Linked DNA regions of Lewinella sp. 4G2. The protein of the gene in region 2 interacts with the protein of the main gene of each other region in a pairwise test. Links are inferred from orthologs where the notes say so. Each region holds a gene or a part of one and is shown on either strand. Other genes may lie near its edges.

Evidence for each region.
Region 1: the proteins of ung (region 2) and A3850_RS16690 interact in binary tests that used the Escherichia coli proteins (3 or more experiments, as listed by UniProt). The link is inferred for Lewinella sp. 4G2 from one-to-one orthologs.

The regions. Positions count from the first base shown.
Region 1 is NZ_LVWJ02000014.1:4,075,078-4,085,966, reverse strand. Bases 3,907-6,674 are described here. They hold A3850_RS16690 (nucleoside-diphosphate kinase), read left to right. Parts: upstream 3,907-4,963; coding sequence 4,964-5,386; downstream 5,387-6,674. Other genes in these bases: A3850_RS16680 (hypothetical protein), read right to left, coding at 6,448-6,674; A3850_RS16685 (bifunctional heptose 7-phosphate kinase/heptose 1-phosphate adenyltransferase), read left to right, coding at 5,495-6,451; A3850_RS16695 (deoxynucleoside kinase), read right to left, coding at 4,197-4,826; A3850_RS16700 (MOSC domain-containing protein), read left to right, coding at 3,907-4,178. Outside these bases: A3850_RS16715 (DoxX family protein), read left to right, coding at 1-177; A3850_RS16710 (AMP-binding protein), read right to left, coding at 229-1,896; lysA (diaminopimelate decarboxylase), read left to right, coding at 2,098-3,354; more of A3850_RS16700, read left to right, coding at 3,354-3,906; more of A3850_RS16680, read right to left, coding at 6,675-7,602; A3850_RS16675 (sigma-54-dependent Fis family transcriptional regulator), read right to left, coding at 7,756-9,123; tRNA (N6-isopentenyl adenosine(37)-C2)-methylthiotransferase MiaB, read right to left, coding at 9,116-10,573; A3850_RS16665 (DUF4249 domain-containing protein), read right to left, coding at 10,669-10,889. UniProt on the Escherichia coli protein: Major role in the synthesis of nucleoside triphosphates other than ATP. The ATP gamma phosphate is transferred to the NDP beta phosphate via a ping-pong mechanism, using a phosphorylated active-site intermediate.
Region 2 is NZ_LVWJ02000011.1:133,674-144,677, reverse strand. The notes cover bases 7,484-10,366. They hold ung (uracil-DNA glycosylase), read right to left. Parts: upstream 9,323-10,366; coding sequence 8,645-9,322; downstream 7,484-8,644. Other genes in these bases: prfA (peptide chain release factor 1), read right to left, coding at 9,605-10,366; A3850_RS00620 (hypothetical protein), read right to left, coding at 7,690-8,343; A3850_RS00625 (ABC transporter permease), read right to left, coding at 7,484-7,679. Also shown: A3850_RS00650 (DUF6851 domain-containing protein), read right to left, coding at 1-563; A3850_RS00645 (RluA family pseudouridine synthase), read left to right, coding at 873-2,591; A3850_RS00640 (NUDIX hydrolase), read left to right, coding at 2,663-3,208; A3850_RS00635 (T9SS type A sorting domain-containing protein), read left to right, coding at 3,532-5,103; A3850_RS00630 (ABC transporter permease), read right to left, coding at 5,107-6,291; more of A3850_RS00625, read right to left, coding at 6,288-7,483; more of prfA, read right to left, coding at 10,367-10,672; A3850_RS00605 (hypothetical protein), read left to right, coding at 10,871-11,004. UniProt on the Escherichia coli protein: Excises uracil residues from the DNA which can arise as a result of misincorporation of dUMP residues by DNA polymerase or due to deamination of cytosine.

The DNA.
Region 1 (10,889 bases), on a different replicon or contig from region 2:
CCCCTGACCTTCATCGTCCACGACTTTTGGGACCTGCCTACCGACTCGGCCGACTACCGGCTCCAGAGTATCCTCTTCATGAAGAACATCGCCATCATTGGCGGACTACTGATTGCGGCCACCCACGTTTCCGGCAAGTACCGGCTGCGGCGGATCTTCGCGACGACCAAAGTTTAAGTACCTACGTCATCTCACGAGCATAAAAACCTTATAGACTGAGGGCAGCCTTTAGGCCCAGATCACCTCACCCCGCAGGCTGCTCCATTCGGGAAGTCGGTCCTGGTAAGCTTCGTGGACTTTCGTCCGCTTCACTTTGAGCGTGGGCGTGAGCAAACCATTCTCCACCGTAAAATCATCTGGGGTAACAACGATGGCCGCGATACGCTCGTGGCCGGCGAGGTCGGCGTTGACCGCGTCGAGGCGCTGGGAGATTAGGGCGTCAACGTCCTGCTTGTCCTTTGCCGCCCCGATTTCGCTGAGGGTAGCGAGGAGGATGGGCTGCGGTTGGCCGAGCCCCAGCAGGCAAACCTGCTCAATGTCGTTGATGCCGGCAAAGCGGTCCTCAATGGGTTGGGGAATCACGTATTCGCCCTTCGCCGTTTTAAAGGTATCCTTCACCCGGCCCGTAAGATAGAGGAAGCCGTCCTGATCGATCCGACCCTGATCACCCGTGTGTAACCAACCGTCGATGATGGTTTCCGCCGTCTTTTCGGGTGCCTTGTAGTAGCCTACCATAGTGTTGGCGGAGCGGACAAGTACCTCATTCGTCTCCGGGTCAATCTTACACTCCGTTCCCGGAAGGGTTTGGCCCACGCTGCCCGGCCGGTTTTGGTCGGCGTAGAGCATGTGGCCGACGGCGCCGTTCTCGGTCATCGCGTAGGCTTCGGAGATGGGGATGCCAATGCGGCCCCACCAATCCTTCATCTCCTGGCTGATGAAGGCGGCTCCGGACACGTTGCGGCGGCTCTTATCGAGGCCCAATCCGGTGCGGATCTTCCGCTTCACGTACCAACCAAGGACGGGGATCTTCAGCAATTTGTCCAACTTCTCCTGTGGCATTTTCTTCAGGACACCCTGGCGGAGTTTGGTCCAGATCCGGGGCACGGCGAAGAAGAAGGTAGGCCGCGCGTCCTTCAGGTTGGCGGCGAAGCGTTCGATGCTTTCCGTAAAGAAGATCTCGCCGCCGTGGGTGAGGGACATCAGTTCGATGGTGCCCCGCTCCGCCACGTGGTTCATCGGCAGGAAGCTGAAGTAGCGATTTTGGCCGGAGTAATCGTTTGCCAGTGGGTTTTCATCGTAGAGATTATCCATCAGCGCGATCTGGATCTGGTACGTTAGCATCACGCCCTTCGGCGTCCCCGTGGTGCCGGAGGTGAAGATGATCGTCCAAATATCATCCGGTTTGTTGATGGGCTTGGTCTGTAATTCTGGAGAGTTATGGATGATGTCCGTCCATTTCTTACCGCGTTTCACTTCGTCGTTCCCGTCGTACTTAGGGAAGGCGATGACGGGCATGTCCTCGGGTACGCCGCTCTTCATCTCGTCCCACACTTCGAGTTTACCGACGAAGAGCGCGTCGACGTCGCCCAGGTCCAGTACTTCGTTGATTTGGTCCGCGGTCAGGGTGGGGAAGAAGGGGACCGATACGTAACCCGCCATCATGATGGCGAGGTCAGCGATGATCCATTCCCGGCAGTTTTTGGAGACGAGGCCAATGTGGGCCTGCTCCCGCAGGTTTAGCGACTGTAGATAGTGGGCCATCTTTTTGGCCATCGAACCCACTTCCCCCCAGGTGTACGTTTCCCAATTTTCACCGAAGGGTTGGTGGAGGTAGGGCTTATTGGGGTTGGCGGCCTCTTTTTCGTAGAAGGCCTGCAGGCAAGTTTTGTCGTACATGGATCAGCTTTGCGCGTAAGGTAATAAAGTGTGACCGCCAATGCGCGTATTTAGGTGGGGCTTATCTTTGCTCGCCAACTATTTGGCTACGCTTCGATTTCATTGGGGAGATTCCGAAAGGGCCCCGCAGCACAACTTTAGCGCTACCCAAACTTGTTGGCTCGTTCCGTATTTGTCTTTATTTAAACCCATCAAACCATGATGTCACTGACTAATGGCCGCTACGAGATTGGCGGCGTCGATGCCCTTTCCATTGTAGACCAGTTCGAGGCACCCCTCTACGTTTACGATTCGGCGACGATGAAACGTCAGTACAAACGCATGGCCGAGGCCTTTAAGCAGGTCAAACGCCTCCGCATCAATTACGCTTGTAAGGCCCTAACCAACCTCAACGTACTCCGCATTTTTCGGGAGCTCGGGAGCGGTCTCGATACCGTTTCCATCCAGGAGGTGCAGCTCGGTCTGATGGCGGGTTTCGATCCCCACGATATCCTCTTCACGCCCAACTGCGTCAGCCTTGATGAGGTGGAAGAAGCCGCCGCTAAGGGCGTACGTCTCAACATCGATAATATCTCGATCCTCGAGCAATTCGGGGCCAAGCATCCGGATACGCCGGTTTGCATTCGCATCAACCCGCACATCATGGCGGGGGGGAATTCCAAGATCAGCGTTGGCCACATCGATTCCAAATTCGGCATCAGCATCCACCAGGTGCCCCACGTGCTGAAGGTGGTCAAAGCTCTCGGCATCACCGTCGAAGGACTGCACATGCACACCGGTTCTGACATCTACGACGCGGAGGTTTTCCTACGGGCGGTAGAGATCCTGCTCAATGCGGCCGGTGACTTCCCCGACCTGGACTACCTCGATTTCGGTTCCGGTTTTAAAGTCCCCTACAAGCCGGGCGGCATCGCTACGGACATTGAGGATCTTGGCGAAAAGCTCAGCGCGCGCTTCAACGAGTTCTGCGGCGAATACGGCCGGGAGCTGGAACTGATGTTCGAGCCCGGCAAGTTCCTCGTTAGCGAATCCGGTCATTTTTTGGTTCGCACCAACGTCGTGAAGACCACCACGGCTTCCGTGTTTGCCGGCGTCGATAGCGGCCTCAACCACCTCATCCGGCCCATGTTTTACGACGCCCACCACGAGATCACCAACGTAAGCAATCCCGACGGTAAGCCCCGCATCTACAGCATCGTCGGGTACATCTGCGAGACGGATACCTTCGGCGTCAACCGCCAGCTCGCCGAGGTGCGGGAGGGAGATATCCTCGCCATGGCCAACGCCGGCGCCTACAGCTTCATGATGGCCAGCAACTACAACAGTCGGTATCGCCCCGCCGAGGTACTCGTCTACGAAGGCCAGGCCCACCTCATTCGTGAGCGCGAAACGATGGAGGATCTGCTGCGTGGGCAAGTCGCCATCCCGAGCCTCGAGCGTAAGGAGATCACCGCCTGATGCACGTAACTGAACTATATCGCTACCCGGTCAAATCGCTGGGTGGCCAGTCCGTCCAATCTCTGCAGCCGCTTGGACGGGGTTTCGTTGACGACCGCCGCTGGATGTTCGCCGACGCATCCGGGCGCTTCATCAGCCAGCGTAACAACGTCCAGCTATCCGAATTCTCCGCAGAGCTGGTTGGCGATGAACTCACGTTCCGCCATCTACCGAGCAATGAGGTAGTGGGCGCTGTCGCAGGTGCCAGGTTGGGGACCAAAAGCACCGTCACCGTTTGGGACGATACCTTCCAAGCTACTGAAGTCAACTCCGATGCGATGTACGCCCTCACCAGAAAATTGGGGATCCCGGACGCCCGACTGATGTACATGCAGGACGACGACATCCGACCGGTCGACACCCGTTACGCGAAGGGGGAGGAGACCGTCTCCTTCGCCGATGGTTACCCCTACCTCATCACCAATACCGCCAGCCTCCGGGCCCTCGCCCACGAAATGGGGGAGGCTTCCCTCGACGTCCGGAGGTTCCGCCCGAACATCGTAGTCGATTCTCCAACCGCTTTTGCCGAGGATGCCTGGTTCAGACTTGAGATCGGTACCCACCAGTTTCGCTTGCCCAAACCCTGCGCTCGGTGCATCATGATCACCCATGAGCCCGGCACCCGCGGCCGCGACCTACGCGTGCTTGGCACCCTGAGCAACATGCGCAAAGTGGGGAACAAAATCCTGTTCGGAATGAACGCCTGCTGGGAAGGTGGCGATGGGTCGGTGGCCGTTGGCGATGAAGTGACCGTAACGGAAAATCACGCAAATACAGAAGGGTAGTAAAGGCTGATTTACCCGCTAGAACAAGCCGTGAAGTTTGGACTGTACCCGTTCGACCACGTAACCTAAATCCTCCGGCTTGTTAGCGAAATCCAGGTTATCGACGTCAATGATTAGGCTCTTGCCGGCATCGTAGGTCTTCATCCAATCCTCGTACCGCTGGTTGAGCTTTTTGAGGTAGTTGAGGCTCATGGCCCCTTCGTATTCACGGCCCCGATTCTGGATATGGGAGACGAGCGTGCCCGTTCCGGCGCGCAGGTAAATCAGTAGGTCGGGCGGGGAAATGCTCTGGCTCATTGTCTCGAAGAGCGAGGAGTAATTCTCGAAATCCCGCTTGGTAAGCATGCCCATATCGCGAAGGTTGGGCGCGAAAATAAAGGCATCCTCGTAGATGGTCCGGTCTTGGATCACCGTCCGTTCCCCCCGTTGGATCTCCATGATCTGGGCAAAACGATTGTGCAGGAAATAGACCTGGAGGTTAAAACTCCACCTTTCCATGTCTTCGTAGAAGTCCGCCAGGTAGGGGTTATCGTCCGCGCTTTCGTAGTGGACGTCCCAGCCAAAATGTTGCCCCAGCTTGGTACACAAAGTGGTTTTTCCGGCGCCGATATTGCCGGCGATGGCGATGTGTTTCATTTGTGCGATCATGGTAACGGAGGCTTGGTCGGGAATTCGGCCAAAGGTAATCTTTCGCGGCGAAGATTGGTGGCTACGGAACGGCTGAATACTAAGGCTATAAATACTACCTTTGCGGCCCATCCAAATAACCTAAAAATCTGATTGTTATGGCTACCAACCGCACCTTCACCATGATCAAGCCCGACGCCGTCAAGAACGGCCACATCGGCGCTATCCTCCAGCAGATCAACGCCGGTGGTTTCAAGATCGTCGCCATGAAGTACACTAAACTCAGCGCGGAAAAAGCTGGCGAATTTTACGCCGTCCACGCCGAGCGCCCTTTCTACGGTGAACTCGTCGAGTTCATGAGCAGCGGCCCCATCGTAGCGGCCGTCCTGGAAAAAGACAACGCCGTGGCCGACTTCCGTACCCTCATCGGAGCCACCAACCCCGCCGAAGCCGCCGAAGGCACCATTCGCAAGCAATTTGCCACCAGCATCGGTGAGAACGCCGTGCACGGTTCCGATAGCGACGAGAACGCCGACATCGAAAGCCAGTTCCACTTCGCCGGAACGGAGATCTTCGGCTAGGCCCGAAGGCAATTAATTTTACTGCGTCCGAAGGCACAAAAGCACGAACTGCGCAAGCAGCGCTTTTGTGCCTTCGCCGTTTTTGGCCACCCCTAAAGCCTGCTTCCCTTGAGCTCCATCCCCTCCTTCGCTGACCTGACCATCATGGTCATTGGAGACGTCATGATCGACCGCTACCTCGACGGCAAGGTGGACCGCATTAGCCCGGAAGCACCCGTGCCCGTGCTTGCCCTCGGGAAGGAAGATAACCGCCTCGGCGGGGCCGCCAACGTTGCCCTCAACCTGAAGGCGCTCGGCGCAACGGTACTGCTGGCCGGCATTGTGGGGGAAGACCCCAACGGACCTCTTCTCCGCCAATTGCTGCGCGACGCGGATCTGTCTGCCGATCTCATCATGGCCGACCCATCCCGGCCCACCACGGTAAAGACCCGCCTCACCGCCAACGGCCAGCAATTAATGCGCGTGGATCGGGAGGTAACGACCGACCTGGTCGGCGCCCCCCAAGAAGGCTTGCTTACCAAAATCCACCGGACGATTGATGCCGGTAACGTCGACCTGGTACTCTTCCAAGATTACAACAAGGGTGTCCTGTACTCTGAATTCACCCAGCGATTACTGGAATTGTGCCGCCAGCGGGACATCCCAACCGTAGTGGACCCCAAGAACAAGGGATTCTGGAGCTTCCAGCAATGCACGCTGTTCAAACCCAACCTGCGGGAAATCCAGCAGCAGGTAGAAATGGTAGTCAAACCTACCCTTAATTCTCTCGATCTGGTAGCGGACATCATTTTCGAAAAGCTCAGCTGTAAGTCGGTCATGATCACCCTCAGTGAGCACGGTATTTACGTCAATGACGGCAAAAAAAGCTCCCTCCACGCTACGGATGCCCGCGACGTAGCTGACGTCAGCGGCGCCGGCGATACCGTCATCAGCATCGCCGCGTGTGGTTTAGCCGCGGGGATGGCCTTGCCGGATATCGCTAAACTCGCCAATCGGGCCGGGGCCCAAGTCATTGCAAAACGTGGCGTTGTCGCCGTTGACCTTGCAGCATTGCGAGAGGCCTAGTCCTCTTTCTTCATTAATAACCAAGCTCCCCGATCGTCCTCGGTACTGATCGTGAACGTCGACCCGTAGGGCGGCGTCAACAATTCCGACCGCCGCGTCCCGAGGTAACCCACGACGGAAACCCGGATGGGCCGTTGGTCTTCCGTATCCAGTTGTACCGTAACGGAGCCCGGGCCGGCGAGGTAAACCAGGTAATTATTCAAGCTATCCTTTGCCGGGTAGGCCACCCCCGGTTCCCCGACGATGATTTCCGGTGCTGGGGTGAGGTTCCATAATTTGAAAGTCCGCTCAATCGACCGGATCGTCCGGATGCTGGAAAGGGCGACGCCACTTAGCCCGCTGCCAATGGGTTCGCGGGCGTGGCGCACGGCGGCGTGGCCAGCCAGGAGGGCTCGGTTAAATTGCGCCGTTCCGTCCACCACCGCCGGGTTAGCGCCGTGTCCCGTCAGTGCCGCAGCGTTGCGGGGATAGTCGGTTTGGCCATGACGCTCCAACAGCCACCGCCAGTGGGCTTGCCCCTCCAACCCGTACTGGTCCCGGCTGTCATCGGTGAAGAAAGGTCCGCGCTTATCCGCCCAGTCTTCACTTGAAAAAAGCGTGTCCTCAGGGCTAATGTCATCCAGCGGAGCGTACAGAATATTGCTATATCCCGCGGCTATTGCTGCGACCTGTTCCGCAAACGCCCGGGCAAAACCATCGGTCGCCAAACTATCCCGCTGGTACAATTCCCCCCGCCACCCTTCCAGCTGAACGACGTGATTGTAGCCGGCGGCCACCTCCAGTAGGTCCGCCAATCGCGCCCAGTAAATACTATCCGGCTCATCAAACACGAACCGTCGCGCCAACGAATCAACGGCAAATGGTGCCCGGTCCCGCTTTCCCCGCGAATGCAACGCGCAGCGTACGTAGTTCCCGCCAGCGTCCTTCAGTACCCCCAATTCCTCTATAAAAGTTGGGCTTTGAAACAGGTTATCATCCGTCCCCGCACCCAACAGCAGCACCGGTTCCTTACCCTCCCAAGCCCAGTATTGCCCGTTTTCTTCCCACGGCAGGATCGCCTTCCCGTGTCCCCGGTTCTGGGCGCTGTCGCCGGTGCAGGCGAAGAGGGCAAGTAATACCGTGGTGCCTAAAAAGAACGGAATACATCTCATGGGGAGAAGATGAGGCGGAAGGGTTTGGTGGCGGGTAAACTACTAAAACCGGCCGCTCCAGGAACCTCCCATTGTCGCTGCGCTCGGATGGCAGGCCGCCTGGAGAACCTCAAAACGGGGGACTACAGACTATAGACTACAGACTAAAAACTGTCAATCCACCTCATACTCCTTAATCTTGCGATACAGCGTCCGCTCACTGATCCCCAACTCCGCGGCAGCTTCTTTGCGGCGGCTGTTGTGCTTTTTCAGGGCCTTCTTGATGAGTTCCTTCTCGGCGTTGGCCAGGCTGAGATCTTCTTCCACAATCTCCGTTTGGGCGTAGGCGCGTTCCATTTCAGCATCCAGGATGATGGGGTCATCATCGTTGGGGCGGTTGAAGTTTTGGGGTGGGGGAGGAGGGGAGTGACGGACGTTCCGTTCCCGCGGGCTGCGTTGGGCAGCGTTCGTGAAGTCCTTTAGTCCGTATCCACCGTGATCGGATTCGGTATTGGCGGCGAAACGGTCGATGGCATCCGCGGCGGCGGGATACTGGCCGGGAAGGGACAAGCTACGCACCTGCGACATATCGGGGACGCGTAGGTCATTCGTCCGGATCAGCTCAGTGATGAGACTCTTGAGTTGGCTCATGTCCTCTTTCATGTCGAAGAGGACCTTGTAGAGAATTTCCCGTTCCTGCAGATTGGCCTGGCCATCGGCGGGCGCATCGCGTTGGAGGGCGGGGAGGTTACGCTTCATCAGCTGTGGCATCATCTCCGCCAAATCGACGGCAGTGAGATCCCTTTTCTCGGAGAGGATACTGATGCGCTCGGCGCTGTTCTTCAATTCCCGGATGTTACCAGGCCAGGTGTAGTTCTCCAGCAACCAGCGCGCTTCTTCGTCGACCTGGATGGGCTCGATGTTCTGCTTCTCCGCGAAGTTGTTGGCGAAGTAGCGGAAGAGTAGGTACACGTCTTCCGGTCGTTCCCGTAAAGAGGGTAGATCAATGGGAACTGTCGCTAATCGGTAGTACAGGTCCTCCCGGAATTTTCCGGCCTGAACGCGCTCCATCAATTTACGGTTGGTAGCGGCGACCACCCGTACGTCCGTCTTCAGGACGGTGCTGGAGCCCATGCGGATGAACTCACCGTTCTCCAGGATGCGGAGCAGGTAACTTTGGGTTTCCAGTGGCATTTCCCCAATCTCGTCGAGGAAGATGGTGCCTCCATTTAGGGTCTCGAAGTATCCTTTACGGTCGGCGCGGGCGTCAGTGTAGGCGCCCTTTTCGTGTCCGAATAATTCAGAGTTGATGGTGCCCGGAGGTAGGGCTCCACAGTTTATGGCGATAAAACCCGCGTGCTTCCGGGGGGAATTGTCGTGGATGATCCGCGACATCACTTCCTTGCCCACACCAGACTCACCCGTGATGAGTACGGATAGGTCCGTGCTTGCTACGCGCAGGGCGGTTTGCAGGGCATTGTCAAGCGCTGGAGAACGCCCAACGATGCCATACCTTCTTTTAACGGTATCGATCTTAGCCATTCGTGCGCGTGCTTCCGGGTTGAACTTCGTAACCAAATAGGGTGGCGCTGGTGCTGTCGGTGATGGTCACCAAAGCGTAGTCGCCGGGCTGGTGCTGGCCAACCTTTGGGAAGATGACCATCCGGTTCTGAGTGGTCCGCCCTTTCCAGTCCTGGTCCGACTTTTTAGAGTCGCCTTCGATGAGTACCCGGAAGGTTTTTCCTACTTCCGCGGCGTTCAGCTCCCGGCTGATGTTAGTTTGTAGTTCAATCACCTCCGTGAGGCGACGCTTCTTGACGGCCAGCGGGATGTCGTCCTCAAACTTACGGGCGGCCGGAGTACCGGGGCGCTCGCTGTAGAAGAACATGTAACTCATACTGTAGCGGGCGAATTCCACCATGCTGAGCGTTTCCTGGTGCTCCTCCTCGGTCTCGGTACAGAAGCCGGTGATGATGTCTGAAGAAATGGCGCAGTCGGGCATGATCTCGTAGATGCGGTTGACCTTTTCGATGTACCACTCCCGCGTGTAGGTGCGGTTCATCAGTTCAAGGACGCGGGTATTGCCGGACTGTACCGGCAGGTGGATGTACTTACAGACGTTCTCGTGATCGCGCATGGCGTAGAGCACGTCGTCCGTGATGTCCTTGGGGTGGCTGGTGCTGAAGCGGATGCGGAGATCAGGGTCAACGGCGGCCGTCATGGTGAGCAACTGAGCGAAGTTGACGACTTCACCGCTTTCGGGATTTTCCCACTTGTAGCTGTCTACGTTTTGGCCCAGGAGGGTTACTTCCCGGAATCCTTTATCAAACAGATCGGTCGCTTCGGCTACGATGCTGAATGCGGAGCGGCTCCGTTCCCGGCCCCGGGTGAAGGGCACAACGCAGAAGGAGCACATATTGTCGCAACCACGCATGATGGAGATGAAAGCCGTTACACCGTTAGACTGTAAGCGTACCGGACTAATGTCGGCGTAAGTCTCTTCGCGGCTCAGGAAGACATTCACGCCCTTTTCACCTTCCTCTGCGCCGGCTACTAGGCTGGGAAGATCCCGGTAAGCATCGGGACCGACGACGATGTCGACCAACTTCTCTTCCTCGAGGAACTTCGATTTCAGGCGCTCCGCCATGCAACCGAGGACACCGATCATGGTGCCTGGTTTGCGTTGCTTAACCTTGTCAAATACGCGCAGGCGTTTGCGTACCGTTTCCTCCGCCTTTTCGCGAATGGAGCAGGTGTTGACCAGAATGAGGTCAGCCGCTTCCATATCACGCGTCGGGCCGTAGCCGGCTTCACCGAGGATGGAGGCGACGATCTCGGAATCGCTAAAGTTCATTTGGCAACCGTAGCTCTCGATGTAGAACTGTTTGGTACCGGGCTGAACGGGGGCGAATTCACTTCCGAAAACTTCACCTTGCTTGGCTTCGTCGACTACTTTCGGAAGGTCCTTAATGGTAGGGTTGTCATTGTACATATGCACGCGGCGTGGGGGCCGATTAGGGGTGCAAAGATACGGCGCCGGTCTGACAAAATGGCGCGAAAATTAAAAGTGCTAAGAATTGGAAAGGTCTATCTATTACCCACGTTGACAGTACGCACGGAGCTACTGTAGCCAGCAAAGACGCCGTATCCGGAGGTCACGTTCGTGTAGGTGTTGACCCGCGGTTCCAGGATGCCGGTAAATACCTGGCCTTCTGACTGGAGGTTCTTTTGAAAGAGGAAATAGGGCTCGGAGACAGTCCGAAGTTCCGCAATAATGCTGCCCAAAATTTCCTTCGAAGGATCGATGA
Region 2 (11,004 bases):
AAAGGAGCGGGGTAGCGCAAATTCGCGTACTGGTTCGCCTCGTTGGCGCCGTCACTCAGGCCGAAAGAAATGATCTGTTCCGCCACGTAATTACCGAGCGCGGCGGGGTCGCCGGAACGATAATCCATACTCGTATTGCCCGGGTTATACCCCAAAAAGAGCATGAGGGCATTAGCGCTGTTCACCGTCTCCCGCCCACCAGGTGAGTCGATGTATCGGTGCCGCAGGATCCGGTATGCCGCAAAACTCACGGCCTCGTCCGCGGCAGCATCCACGTCCCCGTAGTCCGGCACCAACCAGTAATCGATCGGCAAAACATCGTTATTCAGCAGCGCCGGCGTGCCACTCTTGTGCACCAAACTCCAACAGTCATACATCGCCGCCGAGATGTGGTACAAATTCCGCGCGTGCACCGTCGGCCGCGCAAAATCATTCCGGATTGCCTCCAACACCTGCTCGTTCCACTGCCGCGCCACTGAATGATCAGTTTGCGCTGCCGCGGGTGCCAGGAAAAGGGCAAGCAGTATCGCCGTAAACGACAAACGAAGAGTAGAATTAAACATAAAGGATTGTATATAGGAGCGATCGCCGGACCAAAAAATGGGGACAAAAACATCTCAGCCCGTGCACTGGCGAAGTTACCGCCCAACCAACACCGATGTTGTCAAGCATCCGTTAAAAATGGGGATTGGCTACTAACGTAAGACAACCGATCCCGGTAGGGATCACCACGATAGCCCGGACCACGAAGTAGCCGCGCAGCGCATCAGACGAAACCGAAGGTTGAGGCAGATCCCGGGGGGGAGGATGAATATGATAAACCCGGGCAACCCCAAAAATCCATTTGGTCATTACCCACCCCCGAGTGACCTTTGCCCCCAAACCACTCCAACCCCATCATCCTTCCCCTTTTCAAAACCACCTTCCTCCACCCGCTCCCGTCGGACGCCACCCCAACCCCGCCACCCGCCCGGTTCACCTACCCCTTCCACTACGCCCCCCACGAACTGGCGAAGCAGGCCGCGGCCGATCTCCAGCGCCACCTCCTCACCCAAACGGATTGGGACTACAACTTCGGCCTCACCCCGGAAGATGAGCCAGAGGGCCAGGGGAAGATGTTCGGCGTACTCGTCGTGCAGAACCAGGCCGGAGAACTCCACTACCTCGCCGCCTACTCCGGTAAACTCGCCGAATCCAACCACCTCCCCGGTTTCGTACCCCCGGTGTATGACATACTCGACGCGGAGGGCTTCTACAAGGCCGGAGAAAAAGAAGTGAACGCCCTAACCGAAAGGATCGAAACGCTGGAGGCCGCCCCCGTACTCCAGCAAGCCAAAGCGGATTTGCAATTGGCGGAAGAACAATCCGTACGGGAGATCGCGGCGGAGAAATTGGCCCGCAAACAAGCTAAGGTAGAACGTGACCTGCGCCGCCAATCCGCCAGTCATCTGCCCCCCGACGCCCTGAAAGAATTGGAAGAACAATTGGCCCAGGAAAGCGTAACCCGCTCATTCGCTCTCAAGGACCTCACCCGCGCCTGGAAAGAGAAAGTAGCCCGCCTCCGGGAGGAATTACGTAGGCTGCAGGATATGATCACCCAACTCAAGTTGGAGCGGAAAAATATGTCCAACGACCTCCAGGCTCGCATCTTCCAGCAGTACCGATTTCTGGATGCGAACGGAGCCGTACGTGACCTGCTGGACATCTTCGGCGAAACGGTATTCAAAATCCCACCCGCCGGTGCCGGGGAATGCGCGGCACCCAAGCTTCTGCAGTACGCCTACCTTCACGGACTCCAACCCATCGTGATGGCCGAATTTTGGTGGGGTAAATCGCCAAAGTCCGCCGTCCGGAAGCACGGTCGTTACTATCCGGCCTGCCGGGGGAAGTGCCTGCCCATCCTCACTCACATGCTGGTTGGTCTCGATGTGGATCCCAATCCCATGGCCGAAAACCCCGCCGCTGGTAAGGACTTGCCCGTCGTTTACGAGGACGACGACTTGCTCATCGTCAACAAGCCCGCCGGCTTCCTGTCCGTGCCCGGTAAGTTGATTGAAGACTCCGTCCAGAGCCGGATGGAACAACGTTTCCCCGAAGCCCGCAACCACCTCATCGTCCACCGCCTGGACATGAGCACGAGTGGATTGTTGTTGCTCACCAAGAAAAAGGAGATCCACCTGAAACTCCAGCAGCAGTTCTTCAAACGCTCCATCAAAAAGCGTTACGTGGCCTTGCTGGAGTCCGTTCCGGCGCAAACAGAAGGCTTCATCGACTTGCCCCTCGCCGGGGATTTCGAAGACCGGCCCCGCCAGATTGTCGACTTCGAAAATGGTAAAACTAGCCGGACCCGCTTCGCCGTGACGGAAGTCCTCCACGACGGCCGGGCCCGCGTTAACCTCTGGCCCCTCACCGGTCGGACCCACCAGTTGCGCGTCCACTGCGCCCACTATAAAGGACTGAACGCTGCCATCGTCGGCGACGAACTTTACGGCGTAATTGGCGGCCGGCTCTGCCTCCACGCCGAGGAACTCTCCTTTGTCCACCCCGGCACCGGCGAAGAAATGACCTTCCTCGAACCGGCGGAGTTTTAGGGTCGGGGAGAGGAACAGTTTAGTGGTGTACTTGGGAGAGTGGTCGTTCCCAAGCTCAGTATCTTCCCCCAATGAAGAACCCCTGGACTACCCTAACCACCACCGTCCCCTACGACAACCCCTGGATCTCCGTCGAGCACAACGAAGTACTCAACCCCGCTGGTAACCCCGGCATCTACGGCGTAGTCCGCTTCAAGAACCAGGCCATCGGCATCGTCCCGATCGACGAGGATGGCTACACCTACCTCGTCGGCCAGTACCGCTTTGCGACGGGCCGCTACGAATGGGAGATCCCCGAAGGTGGCTGCCCCGTCGGTACGGACCCGCTCGCCACCGCCCAACGCGAACTAAAAGAAGAAACAGGCCTCGTCGCCGAGCATTGGACGCAACTGATGGACTTCTACCTCAGCAACAGCGTCACGGACGAATACGGCGTCGCCTACGTAGCCCGCGGCCTCCGCCAGGAAGCAGCCGAACCCGAGGACACGGAGGAATTAAAACTAAAGCGAGTACCCCTCCAAGAAGCCATCGACATGACCCTGGACGGGCGGATTAAGGATGCGTTGAGTGTGTTGGCTTTGCAAAGGGTGGGGTTGTTGGGTGCAAGGCCAATCTAAATTGATGGAAAATAATTACGACGTAGATCTTTGAGTTTTATCTCTTCGCATCAACCTGATTGTTTGGAAAATTACCGAAATCACTTAGATTGAGCAGCGATTGTAATTGGATGATTGCAGGATGTACTAGGAATTGTAATGAATTTTTCGTAGGTTATTGAGATTCACGGCAACAGCAAACGCATCAATAGATCCGGCCCTAACTATTGCGCGTCGCGTTTTTACACATTTAATTATCAGTCATAGACTACGCAGCTGCGCACGAATCTAAGCTCGTATTTTTTACTAAGCATCGCTACTCTAACAAGCCCGAACTCTCTCGAATGACCATTTCTACTCAATCAAAATTAATTGTTCTTTCAATCGCTTATCTCGCGTTCTTTATCCCTGGCTTATCAGCCCAAAATCAACATGATAATGTTTGGCTTTTTTCGTTACTTAAGAATTCTTCCGAAGTAAATTTCGAGAAAGGATATCCAATAGCTAAGTCAATAAGTTTGCCTACTGAAATTGAATATAGTTCAACCGTTATGTCTGATATCACGGGTGAATTATTATTCTACAGCACAGGATGTGCCTTATTTAATAAGAACCATGAGGTAATTTTGGGGGGAAGTCAGTTGAATGATGGTTCAATTGCGGAGAGTTGGTGTGATGATGATTTCATAAATGACTTTGGATATTTTCCAGGATTTCCTCGCAGCATAATTTCAATAGCTAAGCCACACAGCCATACCGAGTACTTTATCTTTCACCGTTCGACGGATCCAAATGATTCTAGTGCATATCCTCAATTTACTAGTAATAAGTCATATGTGTCAACTGTGGACATGAGCTTAAACCAAGGAAGTGGGGAGGTCACAGAATTGAGAAATCTATATAGTCAGCATTTCAGCGAAGGAGGCCTCAATTTTAACCAACACGCTAATGGTGTGGACTGGTGGATCGTAGATCCACTAGTCGATTCCAATGGGATCGCCGTATTTTTGGTGGACAGCTCCGGAGTCAGGTATAGCCATGATAACGTTATTGGCTTTAAAGATGATGGTCGTACCAATGGTTTTGAACAAAGCATATTTTCTCCGGACGGCAACCTATTTATCCGCCATAACGGTAACATTGGTACGCAATTATTTGATTTTGATCGAGAAACGGGCGCACTGTCTAATTTTCGTCATTTACCAATGCCCATGAATGACCAATTTACTGATAACGATCGTGGGTTCGGAGCGGTGGCGCTTAGCCCTAGTGGTCAGTATCTCTACGTAAGCAATCTAGCACGCCTGTATCAGTACGACCTAAATTCCATGGATATAATTAATAGCCGTATTTTAATCGCTGACTTAGAATACCGTTTAGATCCTACTCAACCGGACGCCAGTTCTACGGGCAGGATGCAATTAGGGCCGGATTGTAAGATATACGTCTTCAGTTTTGCTGGAGAGGATATTCACGTTATTCACGCTCCGAACGAAAAAGGGGCGGCTTGCGATTGGGAGGAAGACGGGTTGATTTTACCACATACATCATTCAGGGATCAGCCCTATTTTCCCGTTTTTCGAATCGGAAGCACTAAAGACCCCATTTCTCCCTGCGTGGACTATTCCGCTGTTTCTACCAGTGAATCGGATCATGCGCGCCAAGTTCAACCCATTGTGAGTGTTGCACCCAACCCAACGTCGGGGCCACTTACGATTACGCTTAGTAAAAGGACCTTGGATAGACACCTCCTCTGGACACTGTACGACGGCAACGGGCGTCAGGTTAAACAAGTGCGGTTCCAGTCCCGCAGCGATCTGACTATTCCTCGTGAAGGACTGGCTAATGGGATCTATTTCTGGCAGTTGTCTGGTCCATCCGGAATCTTGGATCGGGGTAAGGTGATTTATCAGTAGGGCTCACTCTCGTCGCCCACCCAACACCTGCACTGCCAACACCGTCAGCGTAATCATCAAACCCGGGAAGATGGCCAGCCACCAAGCCAGGGGCTGTTCCCGCGAGCGCCGCAGCAACGTACCCCAGGTCGCCACGTCGTTGGGTAGGCCAATCCCCAGAAAGGAAAGAAACCCTTCCGCTAGGATGGCCGAACCGGCGGTGAAGGCAACCACCACCAGGAGGGGACCAAACGCATTCGGTAACGCGTGGTGGGTCAGGACGCGCCAGGGAGAGATGCCATTCCCCAGCGCCGTGCGGATGTAGGGTAACGACCGGATGCGTAGCAGTTCCGCCCGCGTAAACCGCGCAATCGTGGGCCAGGAGAGGACGCCCGTTACGGCGGCGAGCAGACCGATACTCGGTTGGGGCGCGAGGGACAGCACGGCCAACAAAAAGATCAAACCTGGGATGTTGACGAATATCTCGATCAACTGCAGGACCACGCTATCCGTAGGCAAGGCAACCGGTTCTCTCAGGCGGCTAAATTGATTGAACAGCCAACTCAGCAAAATCCCCAGTAAGCCACTCACCGCCAGGGCGAACAGGCCGATGAACAACGGATTTTCCAACTGAACGTAAGGAGCCAGGGCCGTAATGCTGTACACGCTACCCACCAATAGTCCGCAGGCAAAACCGATCAATCGGCTCCACCGCAAACGCAGTCCCCGATTACCGAAGAAGCCACCAATGCTACCCAGGGAAATACCGAGTAGCAAGCCGATGAACACCGCTCCAACACCTACGAAAAGAGCAACCCGCGTCCCGTACACCAGGCCCGCCGCAACGTCGCGGCCGAGGCGGTCCGTGCCCAGCAAGTGGCGGGCGCGCTCCCCGGTATCCTGCGCGGCGAAAGGGGAGAGGAACCCACCGTTCGTAAGGTCCGAGCGCACACCATCGTAGGGGATGGGGGGCCACAGCGCCCAGTCCGTTTTGGCTTGGTACCAATCCGTTGTCAAGGTCAGAGAATTGCTGCCGAAACCTATTTGCCGCAGCACGTCCGCCGCTACGGGAAACCGTATTTCTCCCTCCACCGACGCCGCGATTGGTCGGTCATTAGCGATCCAGTCAGCACCCAGAGCGACGAGAACCAAGAGGATCAACCAACCCTTGGCCAGTCGGCGTGTCCACGATGTTCCGGCAGTCTTCACGGGGCGATGCTTGGCTGCTTCAGGGGGGCACGGTTCAGGTTCACCCGGGGATCGACGAGGGCGTAGAGTAAGTCCGCCACCAGGAGGCCGAGGGCGGTCAGGACGCCAATCAGCAGGACAAGCACGATCACCACTGGCCAATCCCCATCCACGGCGGAGACGTACAGCAGTTGGCCCATCCCCGGCAGATTAAAGATGCGTTCGATCACGACGCTGCCCGCCAGCAAGCGGGGAAACAGGCCACCGAAGATCGTGATCAGGGGGAAGCTGGCGTTCCGGAAAACGTGGCGCCACCGGATCTGCCGCTCCGTCAGCCCCTTCAGCCGGGCGGTGTTCACGTAGTCTTTCCCCAATTCCACCAGGGTCGATTGCCGCAGGTGGCGACTCACGTACGCCAGGGCGGGGTAGGCCAGGCAGACCACCGGTAGGAAAAGGTGGCTGCCCCGCACGGTCAGCGTCTCCCACCAACCGGCGTCGGCGGGTAAGTTTCCCAGGCCCATGCTCGGGAAGAAGTCCATCCCGTACGCCGGCGTGGTGAAGAAGTTGGCCAGTAAGGTAGCCGTCCAGAAGGCCGGGATGCCGAAGAGTAGGAACAGTAGGACCGTCGTGATCCGATCCACCGTAGATCCCGCGTTGCCCGCCAGGTACAGCCCGAGCGGAACGGAGATCACCAGCATCAGGAGTACGGCCAGGAAGTTGAGCAAGAGCGTCCATGGCAGAGCCCGGGCGATCTTCGCGCTGACGGGCTGGCGGTCTAAATAGGATACTCCGAGGTCACCCGTCAGCAAATCCGTTAGCCACTGGTGGTACTGGTTCTGGGTACCGTTCCAGGCCACTTTTATGCCCAGTAAGCGGGAGCGGCTTCCGGCGTTCATCGCTCGATTATGCGCGGCTATGAGTTCCGGTGCCTGCCCGTCCCGGTCCATTTGTTGGAGGGTGGCGGTGATTTGTTCCGGGTCGTCCATTTGCAGCAGGCGGAGGGCTACGAGACTTTCCGCCGGGGTGCGGTCCGTTGCGGTGGAGCTGGGGTAGGCGGTTTGCCGGAGCGTCCGGTAGTAGTCGCTTACCCCTTCCCAATTGCCCGCCACCAGCGTCAGCGCCCGCAGCATGTCTCGCTCGGCGGGGCGCACGATGCGGTGCAAAGTATCTGGTAAAGCGCCGTTGCGGACGGAAAAATAAAACGGCGGCAGCTGGCGATTGAGGCGCACCGCGGCGCGTTGGTACACCCGATCGTAGGCTGCGGGGGAGGTAGCCGCGAGGCGCGAATCGCCCGGCGGGAGGGCGCTGGCAACGGGGTCGCCGGGCGTTAATTCGCGGAGGCCAAAACAGAGGAGGCTGAGCAGTAAAAGGCTGAAGGGGAGCAGAAGTAACCGACGTAAAAAGTACATGGTTACTGCTTTATTCCGCGACTTCGATCAGGCGCGTGCGCGTCATGTATTCGGCCTGGATGCTCGTCCACAGCCGCGCCGTCGTGTCGCGTTTCAGCTGCTGCTTGATGAGGTAAACGTTGTACTTGCCCGGCTTCAGTTTGGCAAGCGCATCGCTGGGCAGCGTGGCCACGGGGCTGTTCGTCGGGCCCACCAACTTGATCTTTTCGGGGGCACTCCGGTCCTGCGGCCCGAAGTAAAAAACGAGGCTTTCGGAGCTCGTCAGTGCCTCCGGGCCGTACGCCACTTGCAGGTCTTTCTTAGGATCGATCACGTTGGGAAAAGAGTCCACAAAGACTGGCGCGAGCTTCACGTCGCGGTTACACAGCGCGTCTCCGCAGGGAATTTCCAGAGGAATTACGGAAGGGTAATTCAGGTTTTTGCGCAGCTGCCACGTCGTCACCCCCTGCCGCGTAAAACTATCCAGCGGCGAGCCGTAAACCGTAGGCACGCCAGTGATTGGCGCCTCTCCGGCCAATCCCAAATTCATGCGCGTCGTCAGTAATTGCTGGTCCTGCTCGTAGTTGAGGAACACCACGGCACCATCACGTTCGCCGTTAGATGGGGCGCTGTCGCAGGTGCAAAACAAAAGGAAAATGCAGGAAAGAATTACCAGGAATCGCATTAGGCGAAGGTAGGGAATGGATTCTCGATTCTCGATACTCGATACTCGATAAGTGAGGACTGATTGTACTACCGCACGAGAATGCTCACTGCTTTGGATTCTCGAATCTCGATACTCGATTAGTGAGGACTGATTGTGCTACTGCATGGGGATGCTCACTGCGTTCGTCCTGCGTGATAGCGCGGCCCGCCACTAGAAACTATCCACTAGAAACTATCCACTAGAAACTTCCCACTCGCAACTTGATACTTCCAACTCACAACTCGCAACTCGCCACTCGCTACTTGCAACTAGAAACTCTCTACTCCACCCCCCAATCAATCGCTTCCTGCCCAGTCTTAACCAAGTACTCATTCGCCAGTTTAAAGTGATCATTGCCGAAGAAGCCCTTGTCCGCGCTGAAGGGGGAGGGGTGGGCGCTGCTCAGCACGAGGTGTTTGTCGGCGTTGATGAGTGCGGCTTTCTTTTTGGCGAAGGCGCCCCAGAGCATGAAGACAACGTTCTCCCGGTGGTCCGAAATGGCTTTGATGGAGGCATCGGTGAAGAATTGCCAACCCGACCGCTGGTGGCTGCCAGGCCGGTTTCGCTCCACCGTTAGCATGGAGTTGAGGAGGAAGACGCCCTGCTCCGCCCACTTGGTAAGGTCACCGCTCGTGCTGATGGGGATGTCGAGACTGGTATTCAGTTCTTTGTAGATGTTCCGCAAGCTCGGCGGCCGCGTCACCCCCTTGGGTACGCTAAAGCTCAGTCCCATCGCCTGGCCCGGGTTGTGGTAGGGATCCTGCCCCAGGATGACCACTTTAACCTGGCTAAGCGGCGTCGTGTCGTAAGCGTTGAAGATGAGCGAGCCCGCGGGGTAGATCTCCTTGCCGTCCGCCTTCTCCTGCTTGATGAAGGAAATAAGGTTGCGGAAGTAAGGCTTTTCGAATTCATCAGCGAGCGCTGCCTTCCATTCGGCGTTGATCTTTACGTTGGACACGGGTGTAGTTTTTTAGTATCGTAGTCGGGTAGTCGGGTAGTGCTTAGTCGTCACACTAATGACCGCTCTACTATTATCGTTTCTTGCCTTAACTAGCCAAATTCCGGTGGGAAAGTTCACGCGACCGCAGTGTTATTGCTGAACGGCCCACTGCAGACTATAGACTACAGACTATAGACTAAAAAACCCGGCCGCTCCAGGAACCTCAGATGGTCGCTGCGCTCGGATCTAAGGCCGGCTGGAGAACCTGATGGCTACAGACTATAGACTATAGACTACAGACTACTGTACCCCCTCCTTCAACTTACTAGCATTCTCCGCTACCTGCAACCCTTCAATCACCGGCTCTAATCCTCCGGCTACGATCTTGTCCAGACTGTGCAGGGTGAGGTTGATGCGGTGGTCCGTCACCCGGTTTTGGGGATAGTTGTAGGTGCGGATCTTTTCGGAACGGTCGCCACTACCGACGAGTGATTTTCGGTTGGCGCTGAGTTCGGCCTGGGCGGCGGAATCCTGCGCGTCCTTGATGCGGCGGTAGAGCTGGGCCATGGCGATCTCCTTGTTCTTGTGCTGGCTCCGGCCGTCCTGGCTCTCGGAGACGATTCCCGTCGGCAAGTGGGTGATGCGGATGGCGGATTCCGTCTTATTAACGTGCTGGCCACCGGCACCGGAAGCGCGGAAGGTATCGATCTTCAGGTCCGCCTTGTTGATGTTGATGTCCTCGGCCTCCATCTTCGCCAGTACGGCGACGGTCGCGGCGGAGGTATGGACGCGGCCCTGGCTCTCCGTCTTTGGGACGCGCTGTACGCGGTGGGCACCGGATTCGAATTTGAGGTGGGAGTAAACGTCGTCGCCGTGCACTTCTAGGACGAGTTTGGAGTAACCACCAGCGGTGCCCTCGTTCTCGTCGATCACCTCGATCTTCCAGCCCTGGTTTTCGCAGTAGCGGCGGTACATATCGTAGAGGTCACCGGCGAAGATGGCGGCTTCGTCACCGCCCGCGCCGGAGCGGATCTCCATAATGATGTCCCGTTCGTCCTCGGGGTCTTTGGGGATGAGCATGATCTTGATCTCCTCGTCCATGCTCTCCTTCTTCTCCCGCAGTTCGTCGTATTCCAGCTGGGCCATTTCCCGCATTTCGGGATCGGGGTCCTTGCGCATTTCTTCGGACATCTCCAGGTTATCCAGCAGGTCCTTGTATTCGAGGTAGGTATCGGCGATGGGTTTCAGCTTCCCGTATTCCTTGTTCACTTTGGTGAAGCGCGCCGGGTCGGTGATCACCTCGGGGTTGCCGAGTTGCTCCTCGAGGTTCTTGAAGCGAATGAAGATGGCGGAGAGTTGGTCGATCACGGGTCAGGGTGGAATTTGGGCGGCGAAGTTACGCAATTACCCCGTGGGCTGGTCCTGCTTACTTGCCCTTCGGCTGGCACCTGCGACAGCGCCTCATTTAATAAAGAACTTTGAATTGCAAAGTAAATGCTGTAGCTTTGTCTTATCAAGTCCTGACTAATGGTACTACTGTTGTTGATCCCGCTATTTATAGCCGTTGTGAGCCCGCCCATTCGGTTGATTGGCCTGATTGCCAACCCGCCCGACGCAGGGGTAAAACCAGTCAAGTACAGCAACTGGATAGGGCAAGTTTGTGATATCTCAACGGTGGTGGTCATTCCCTTCTTTGGAGG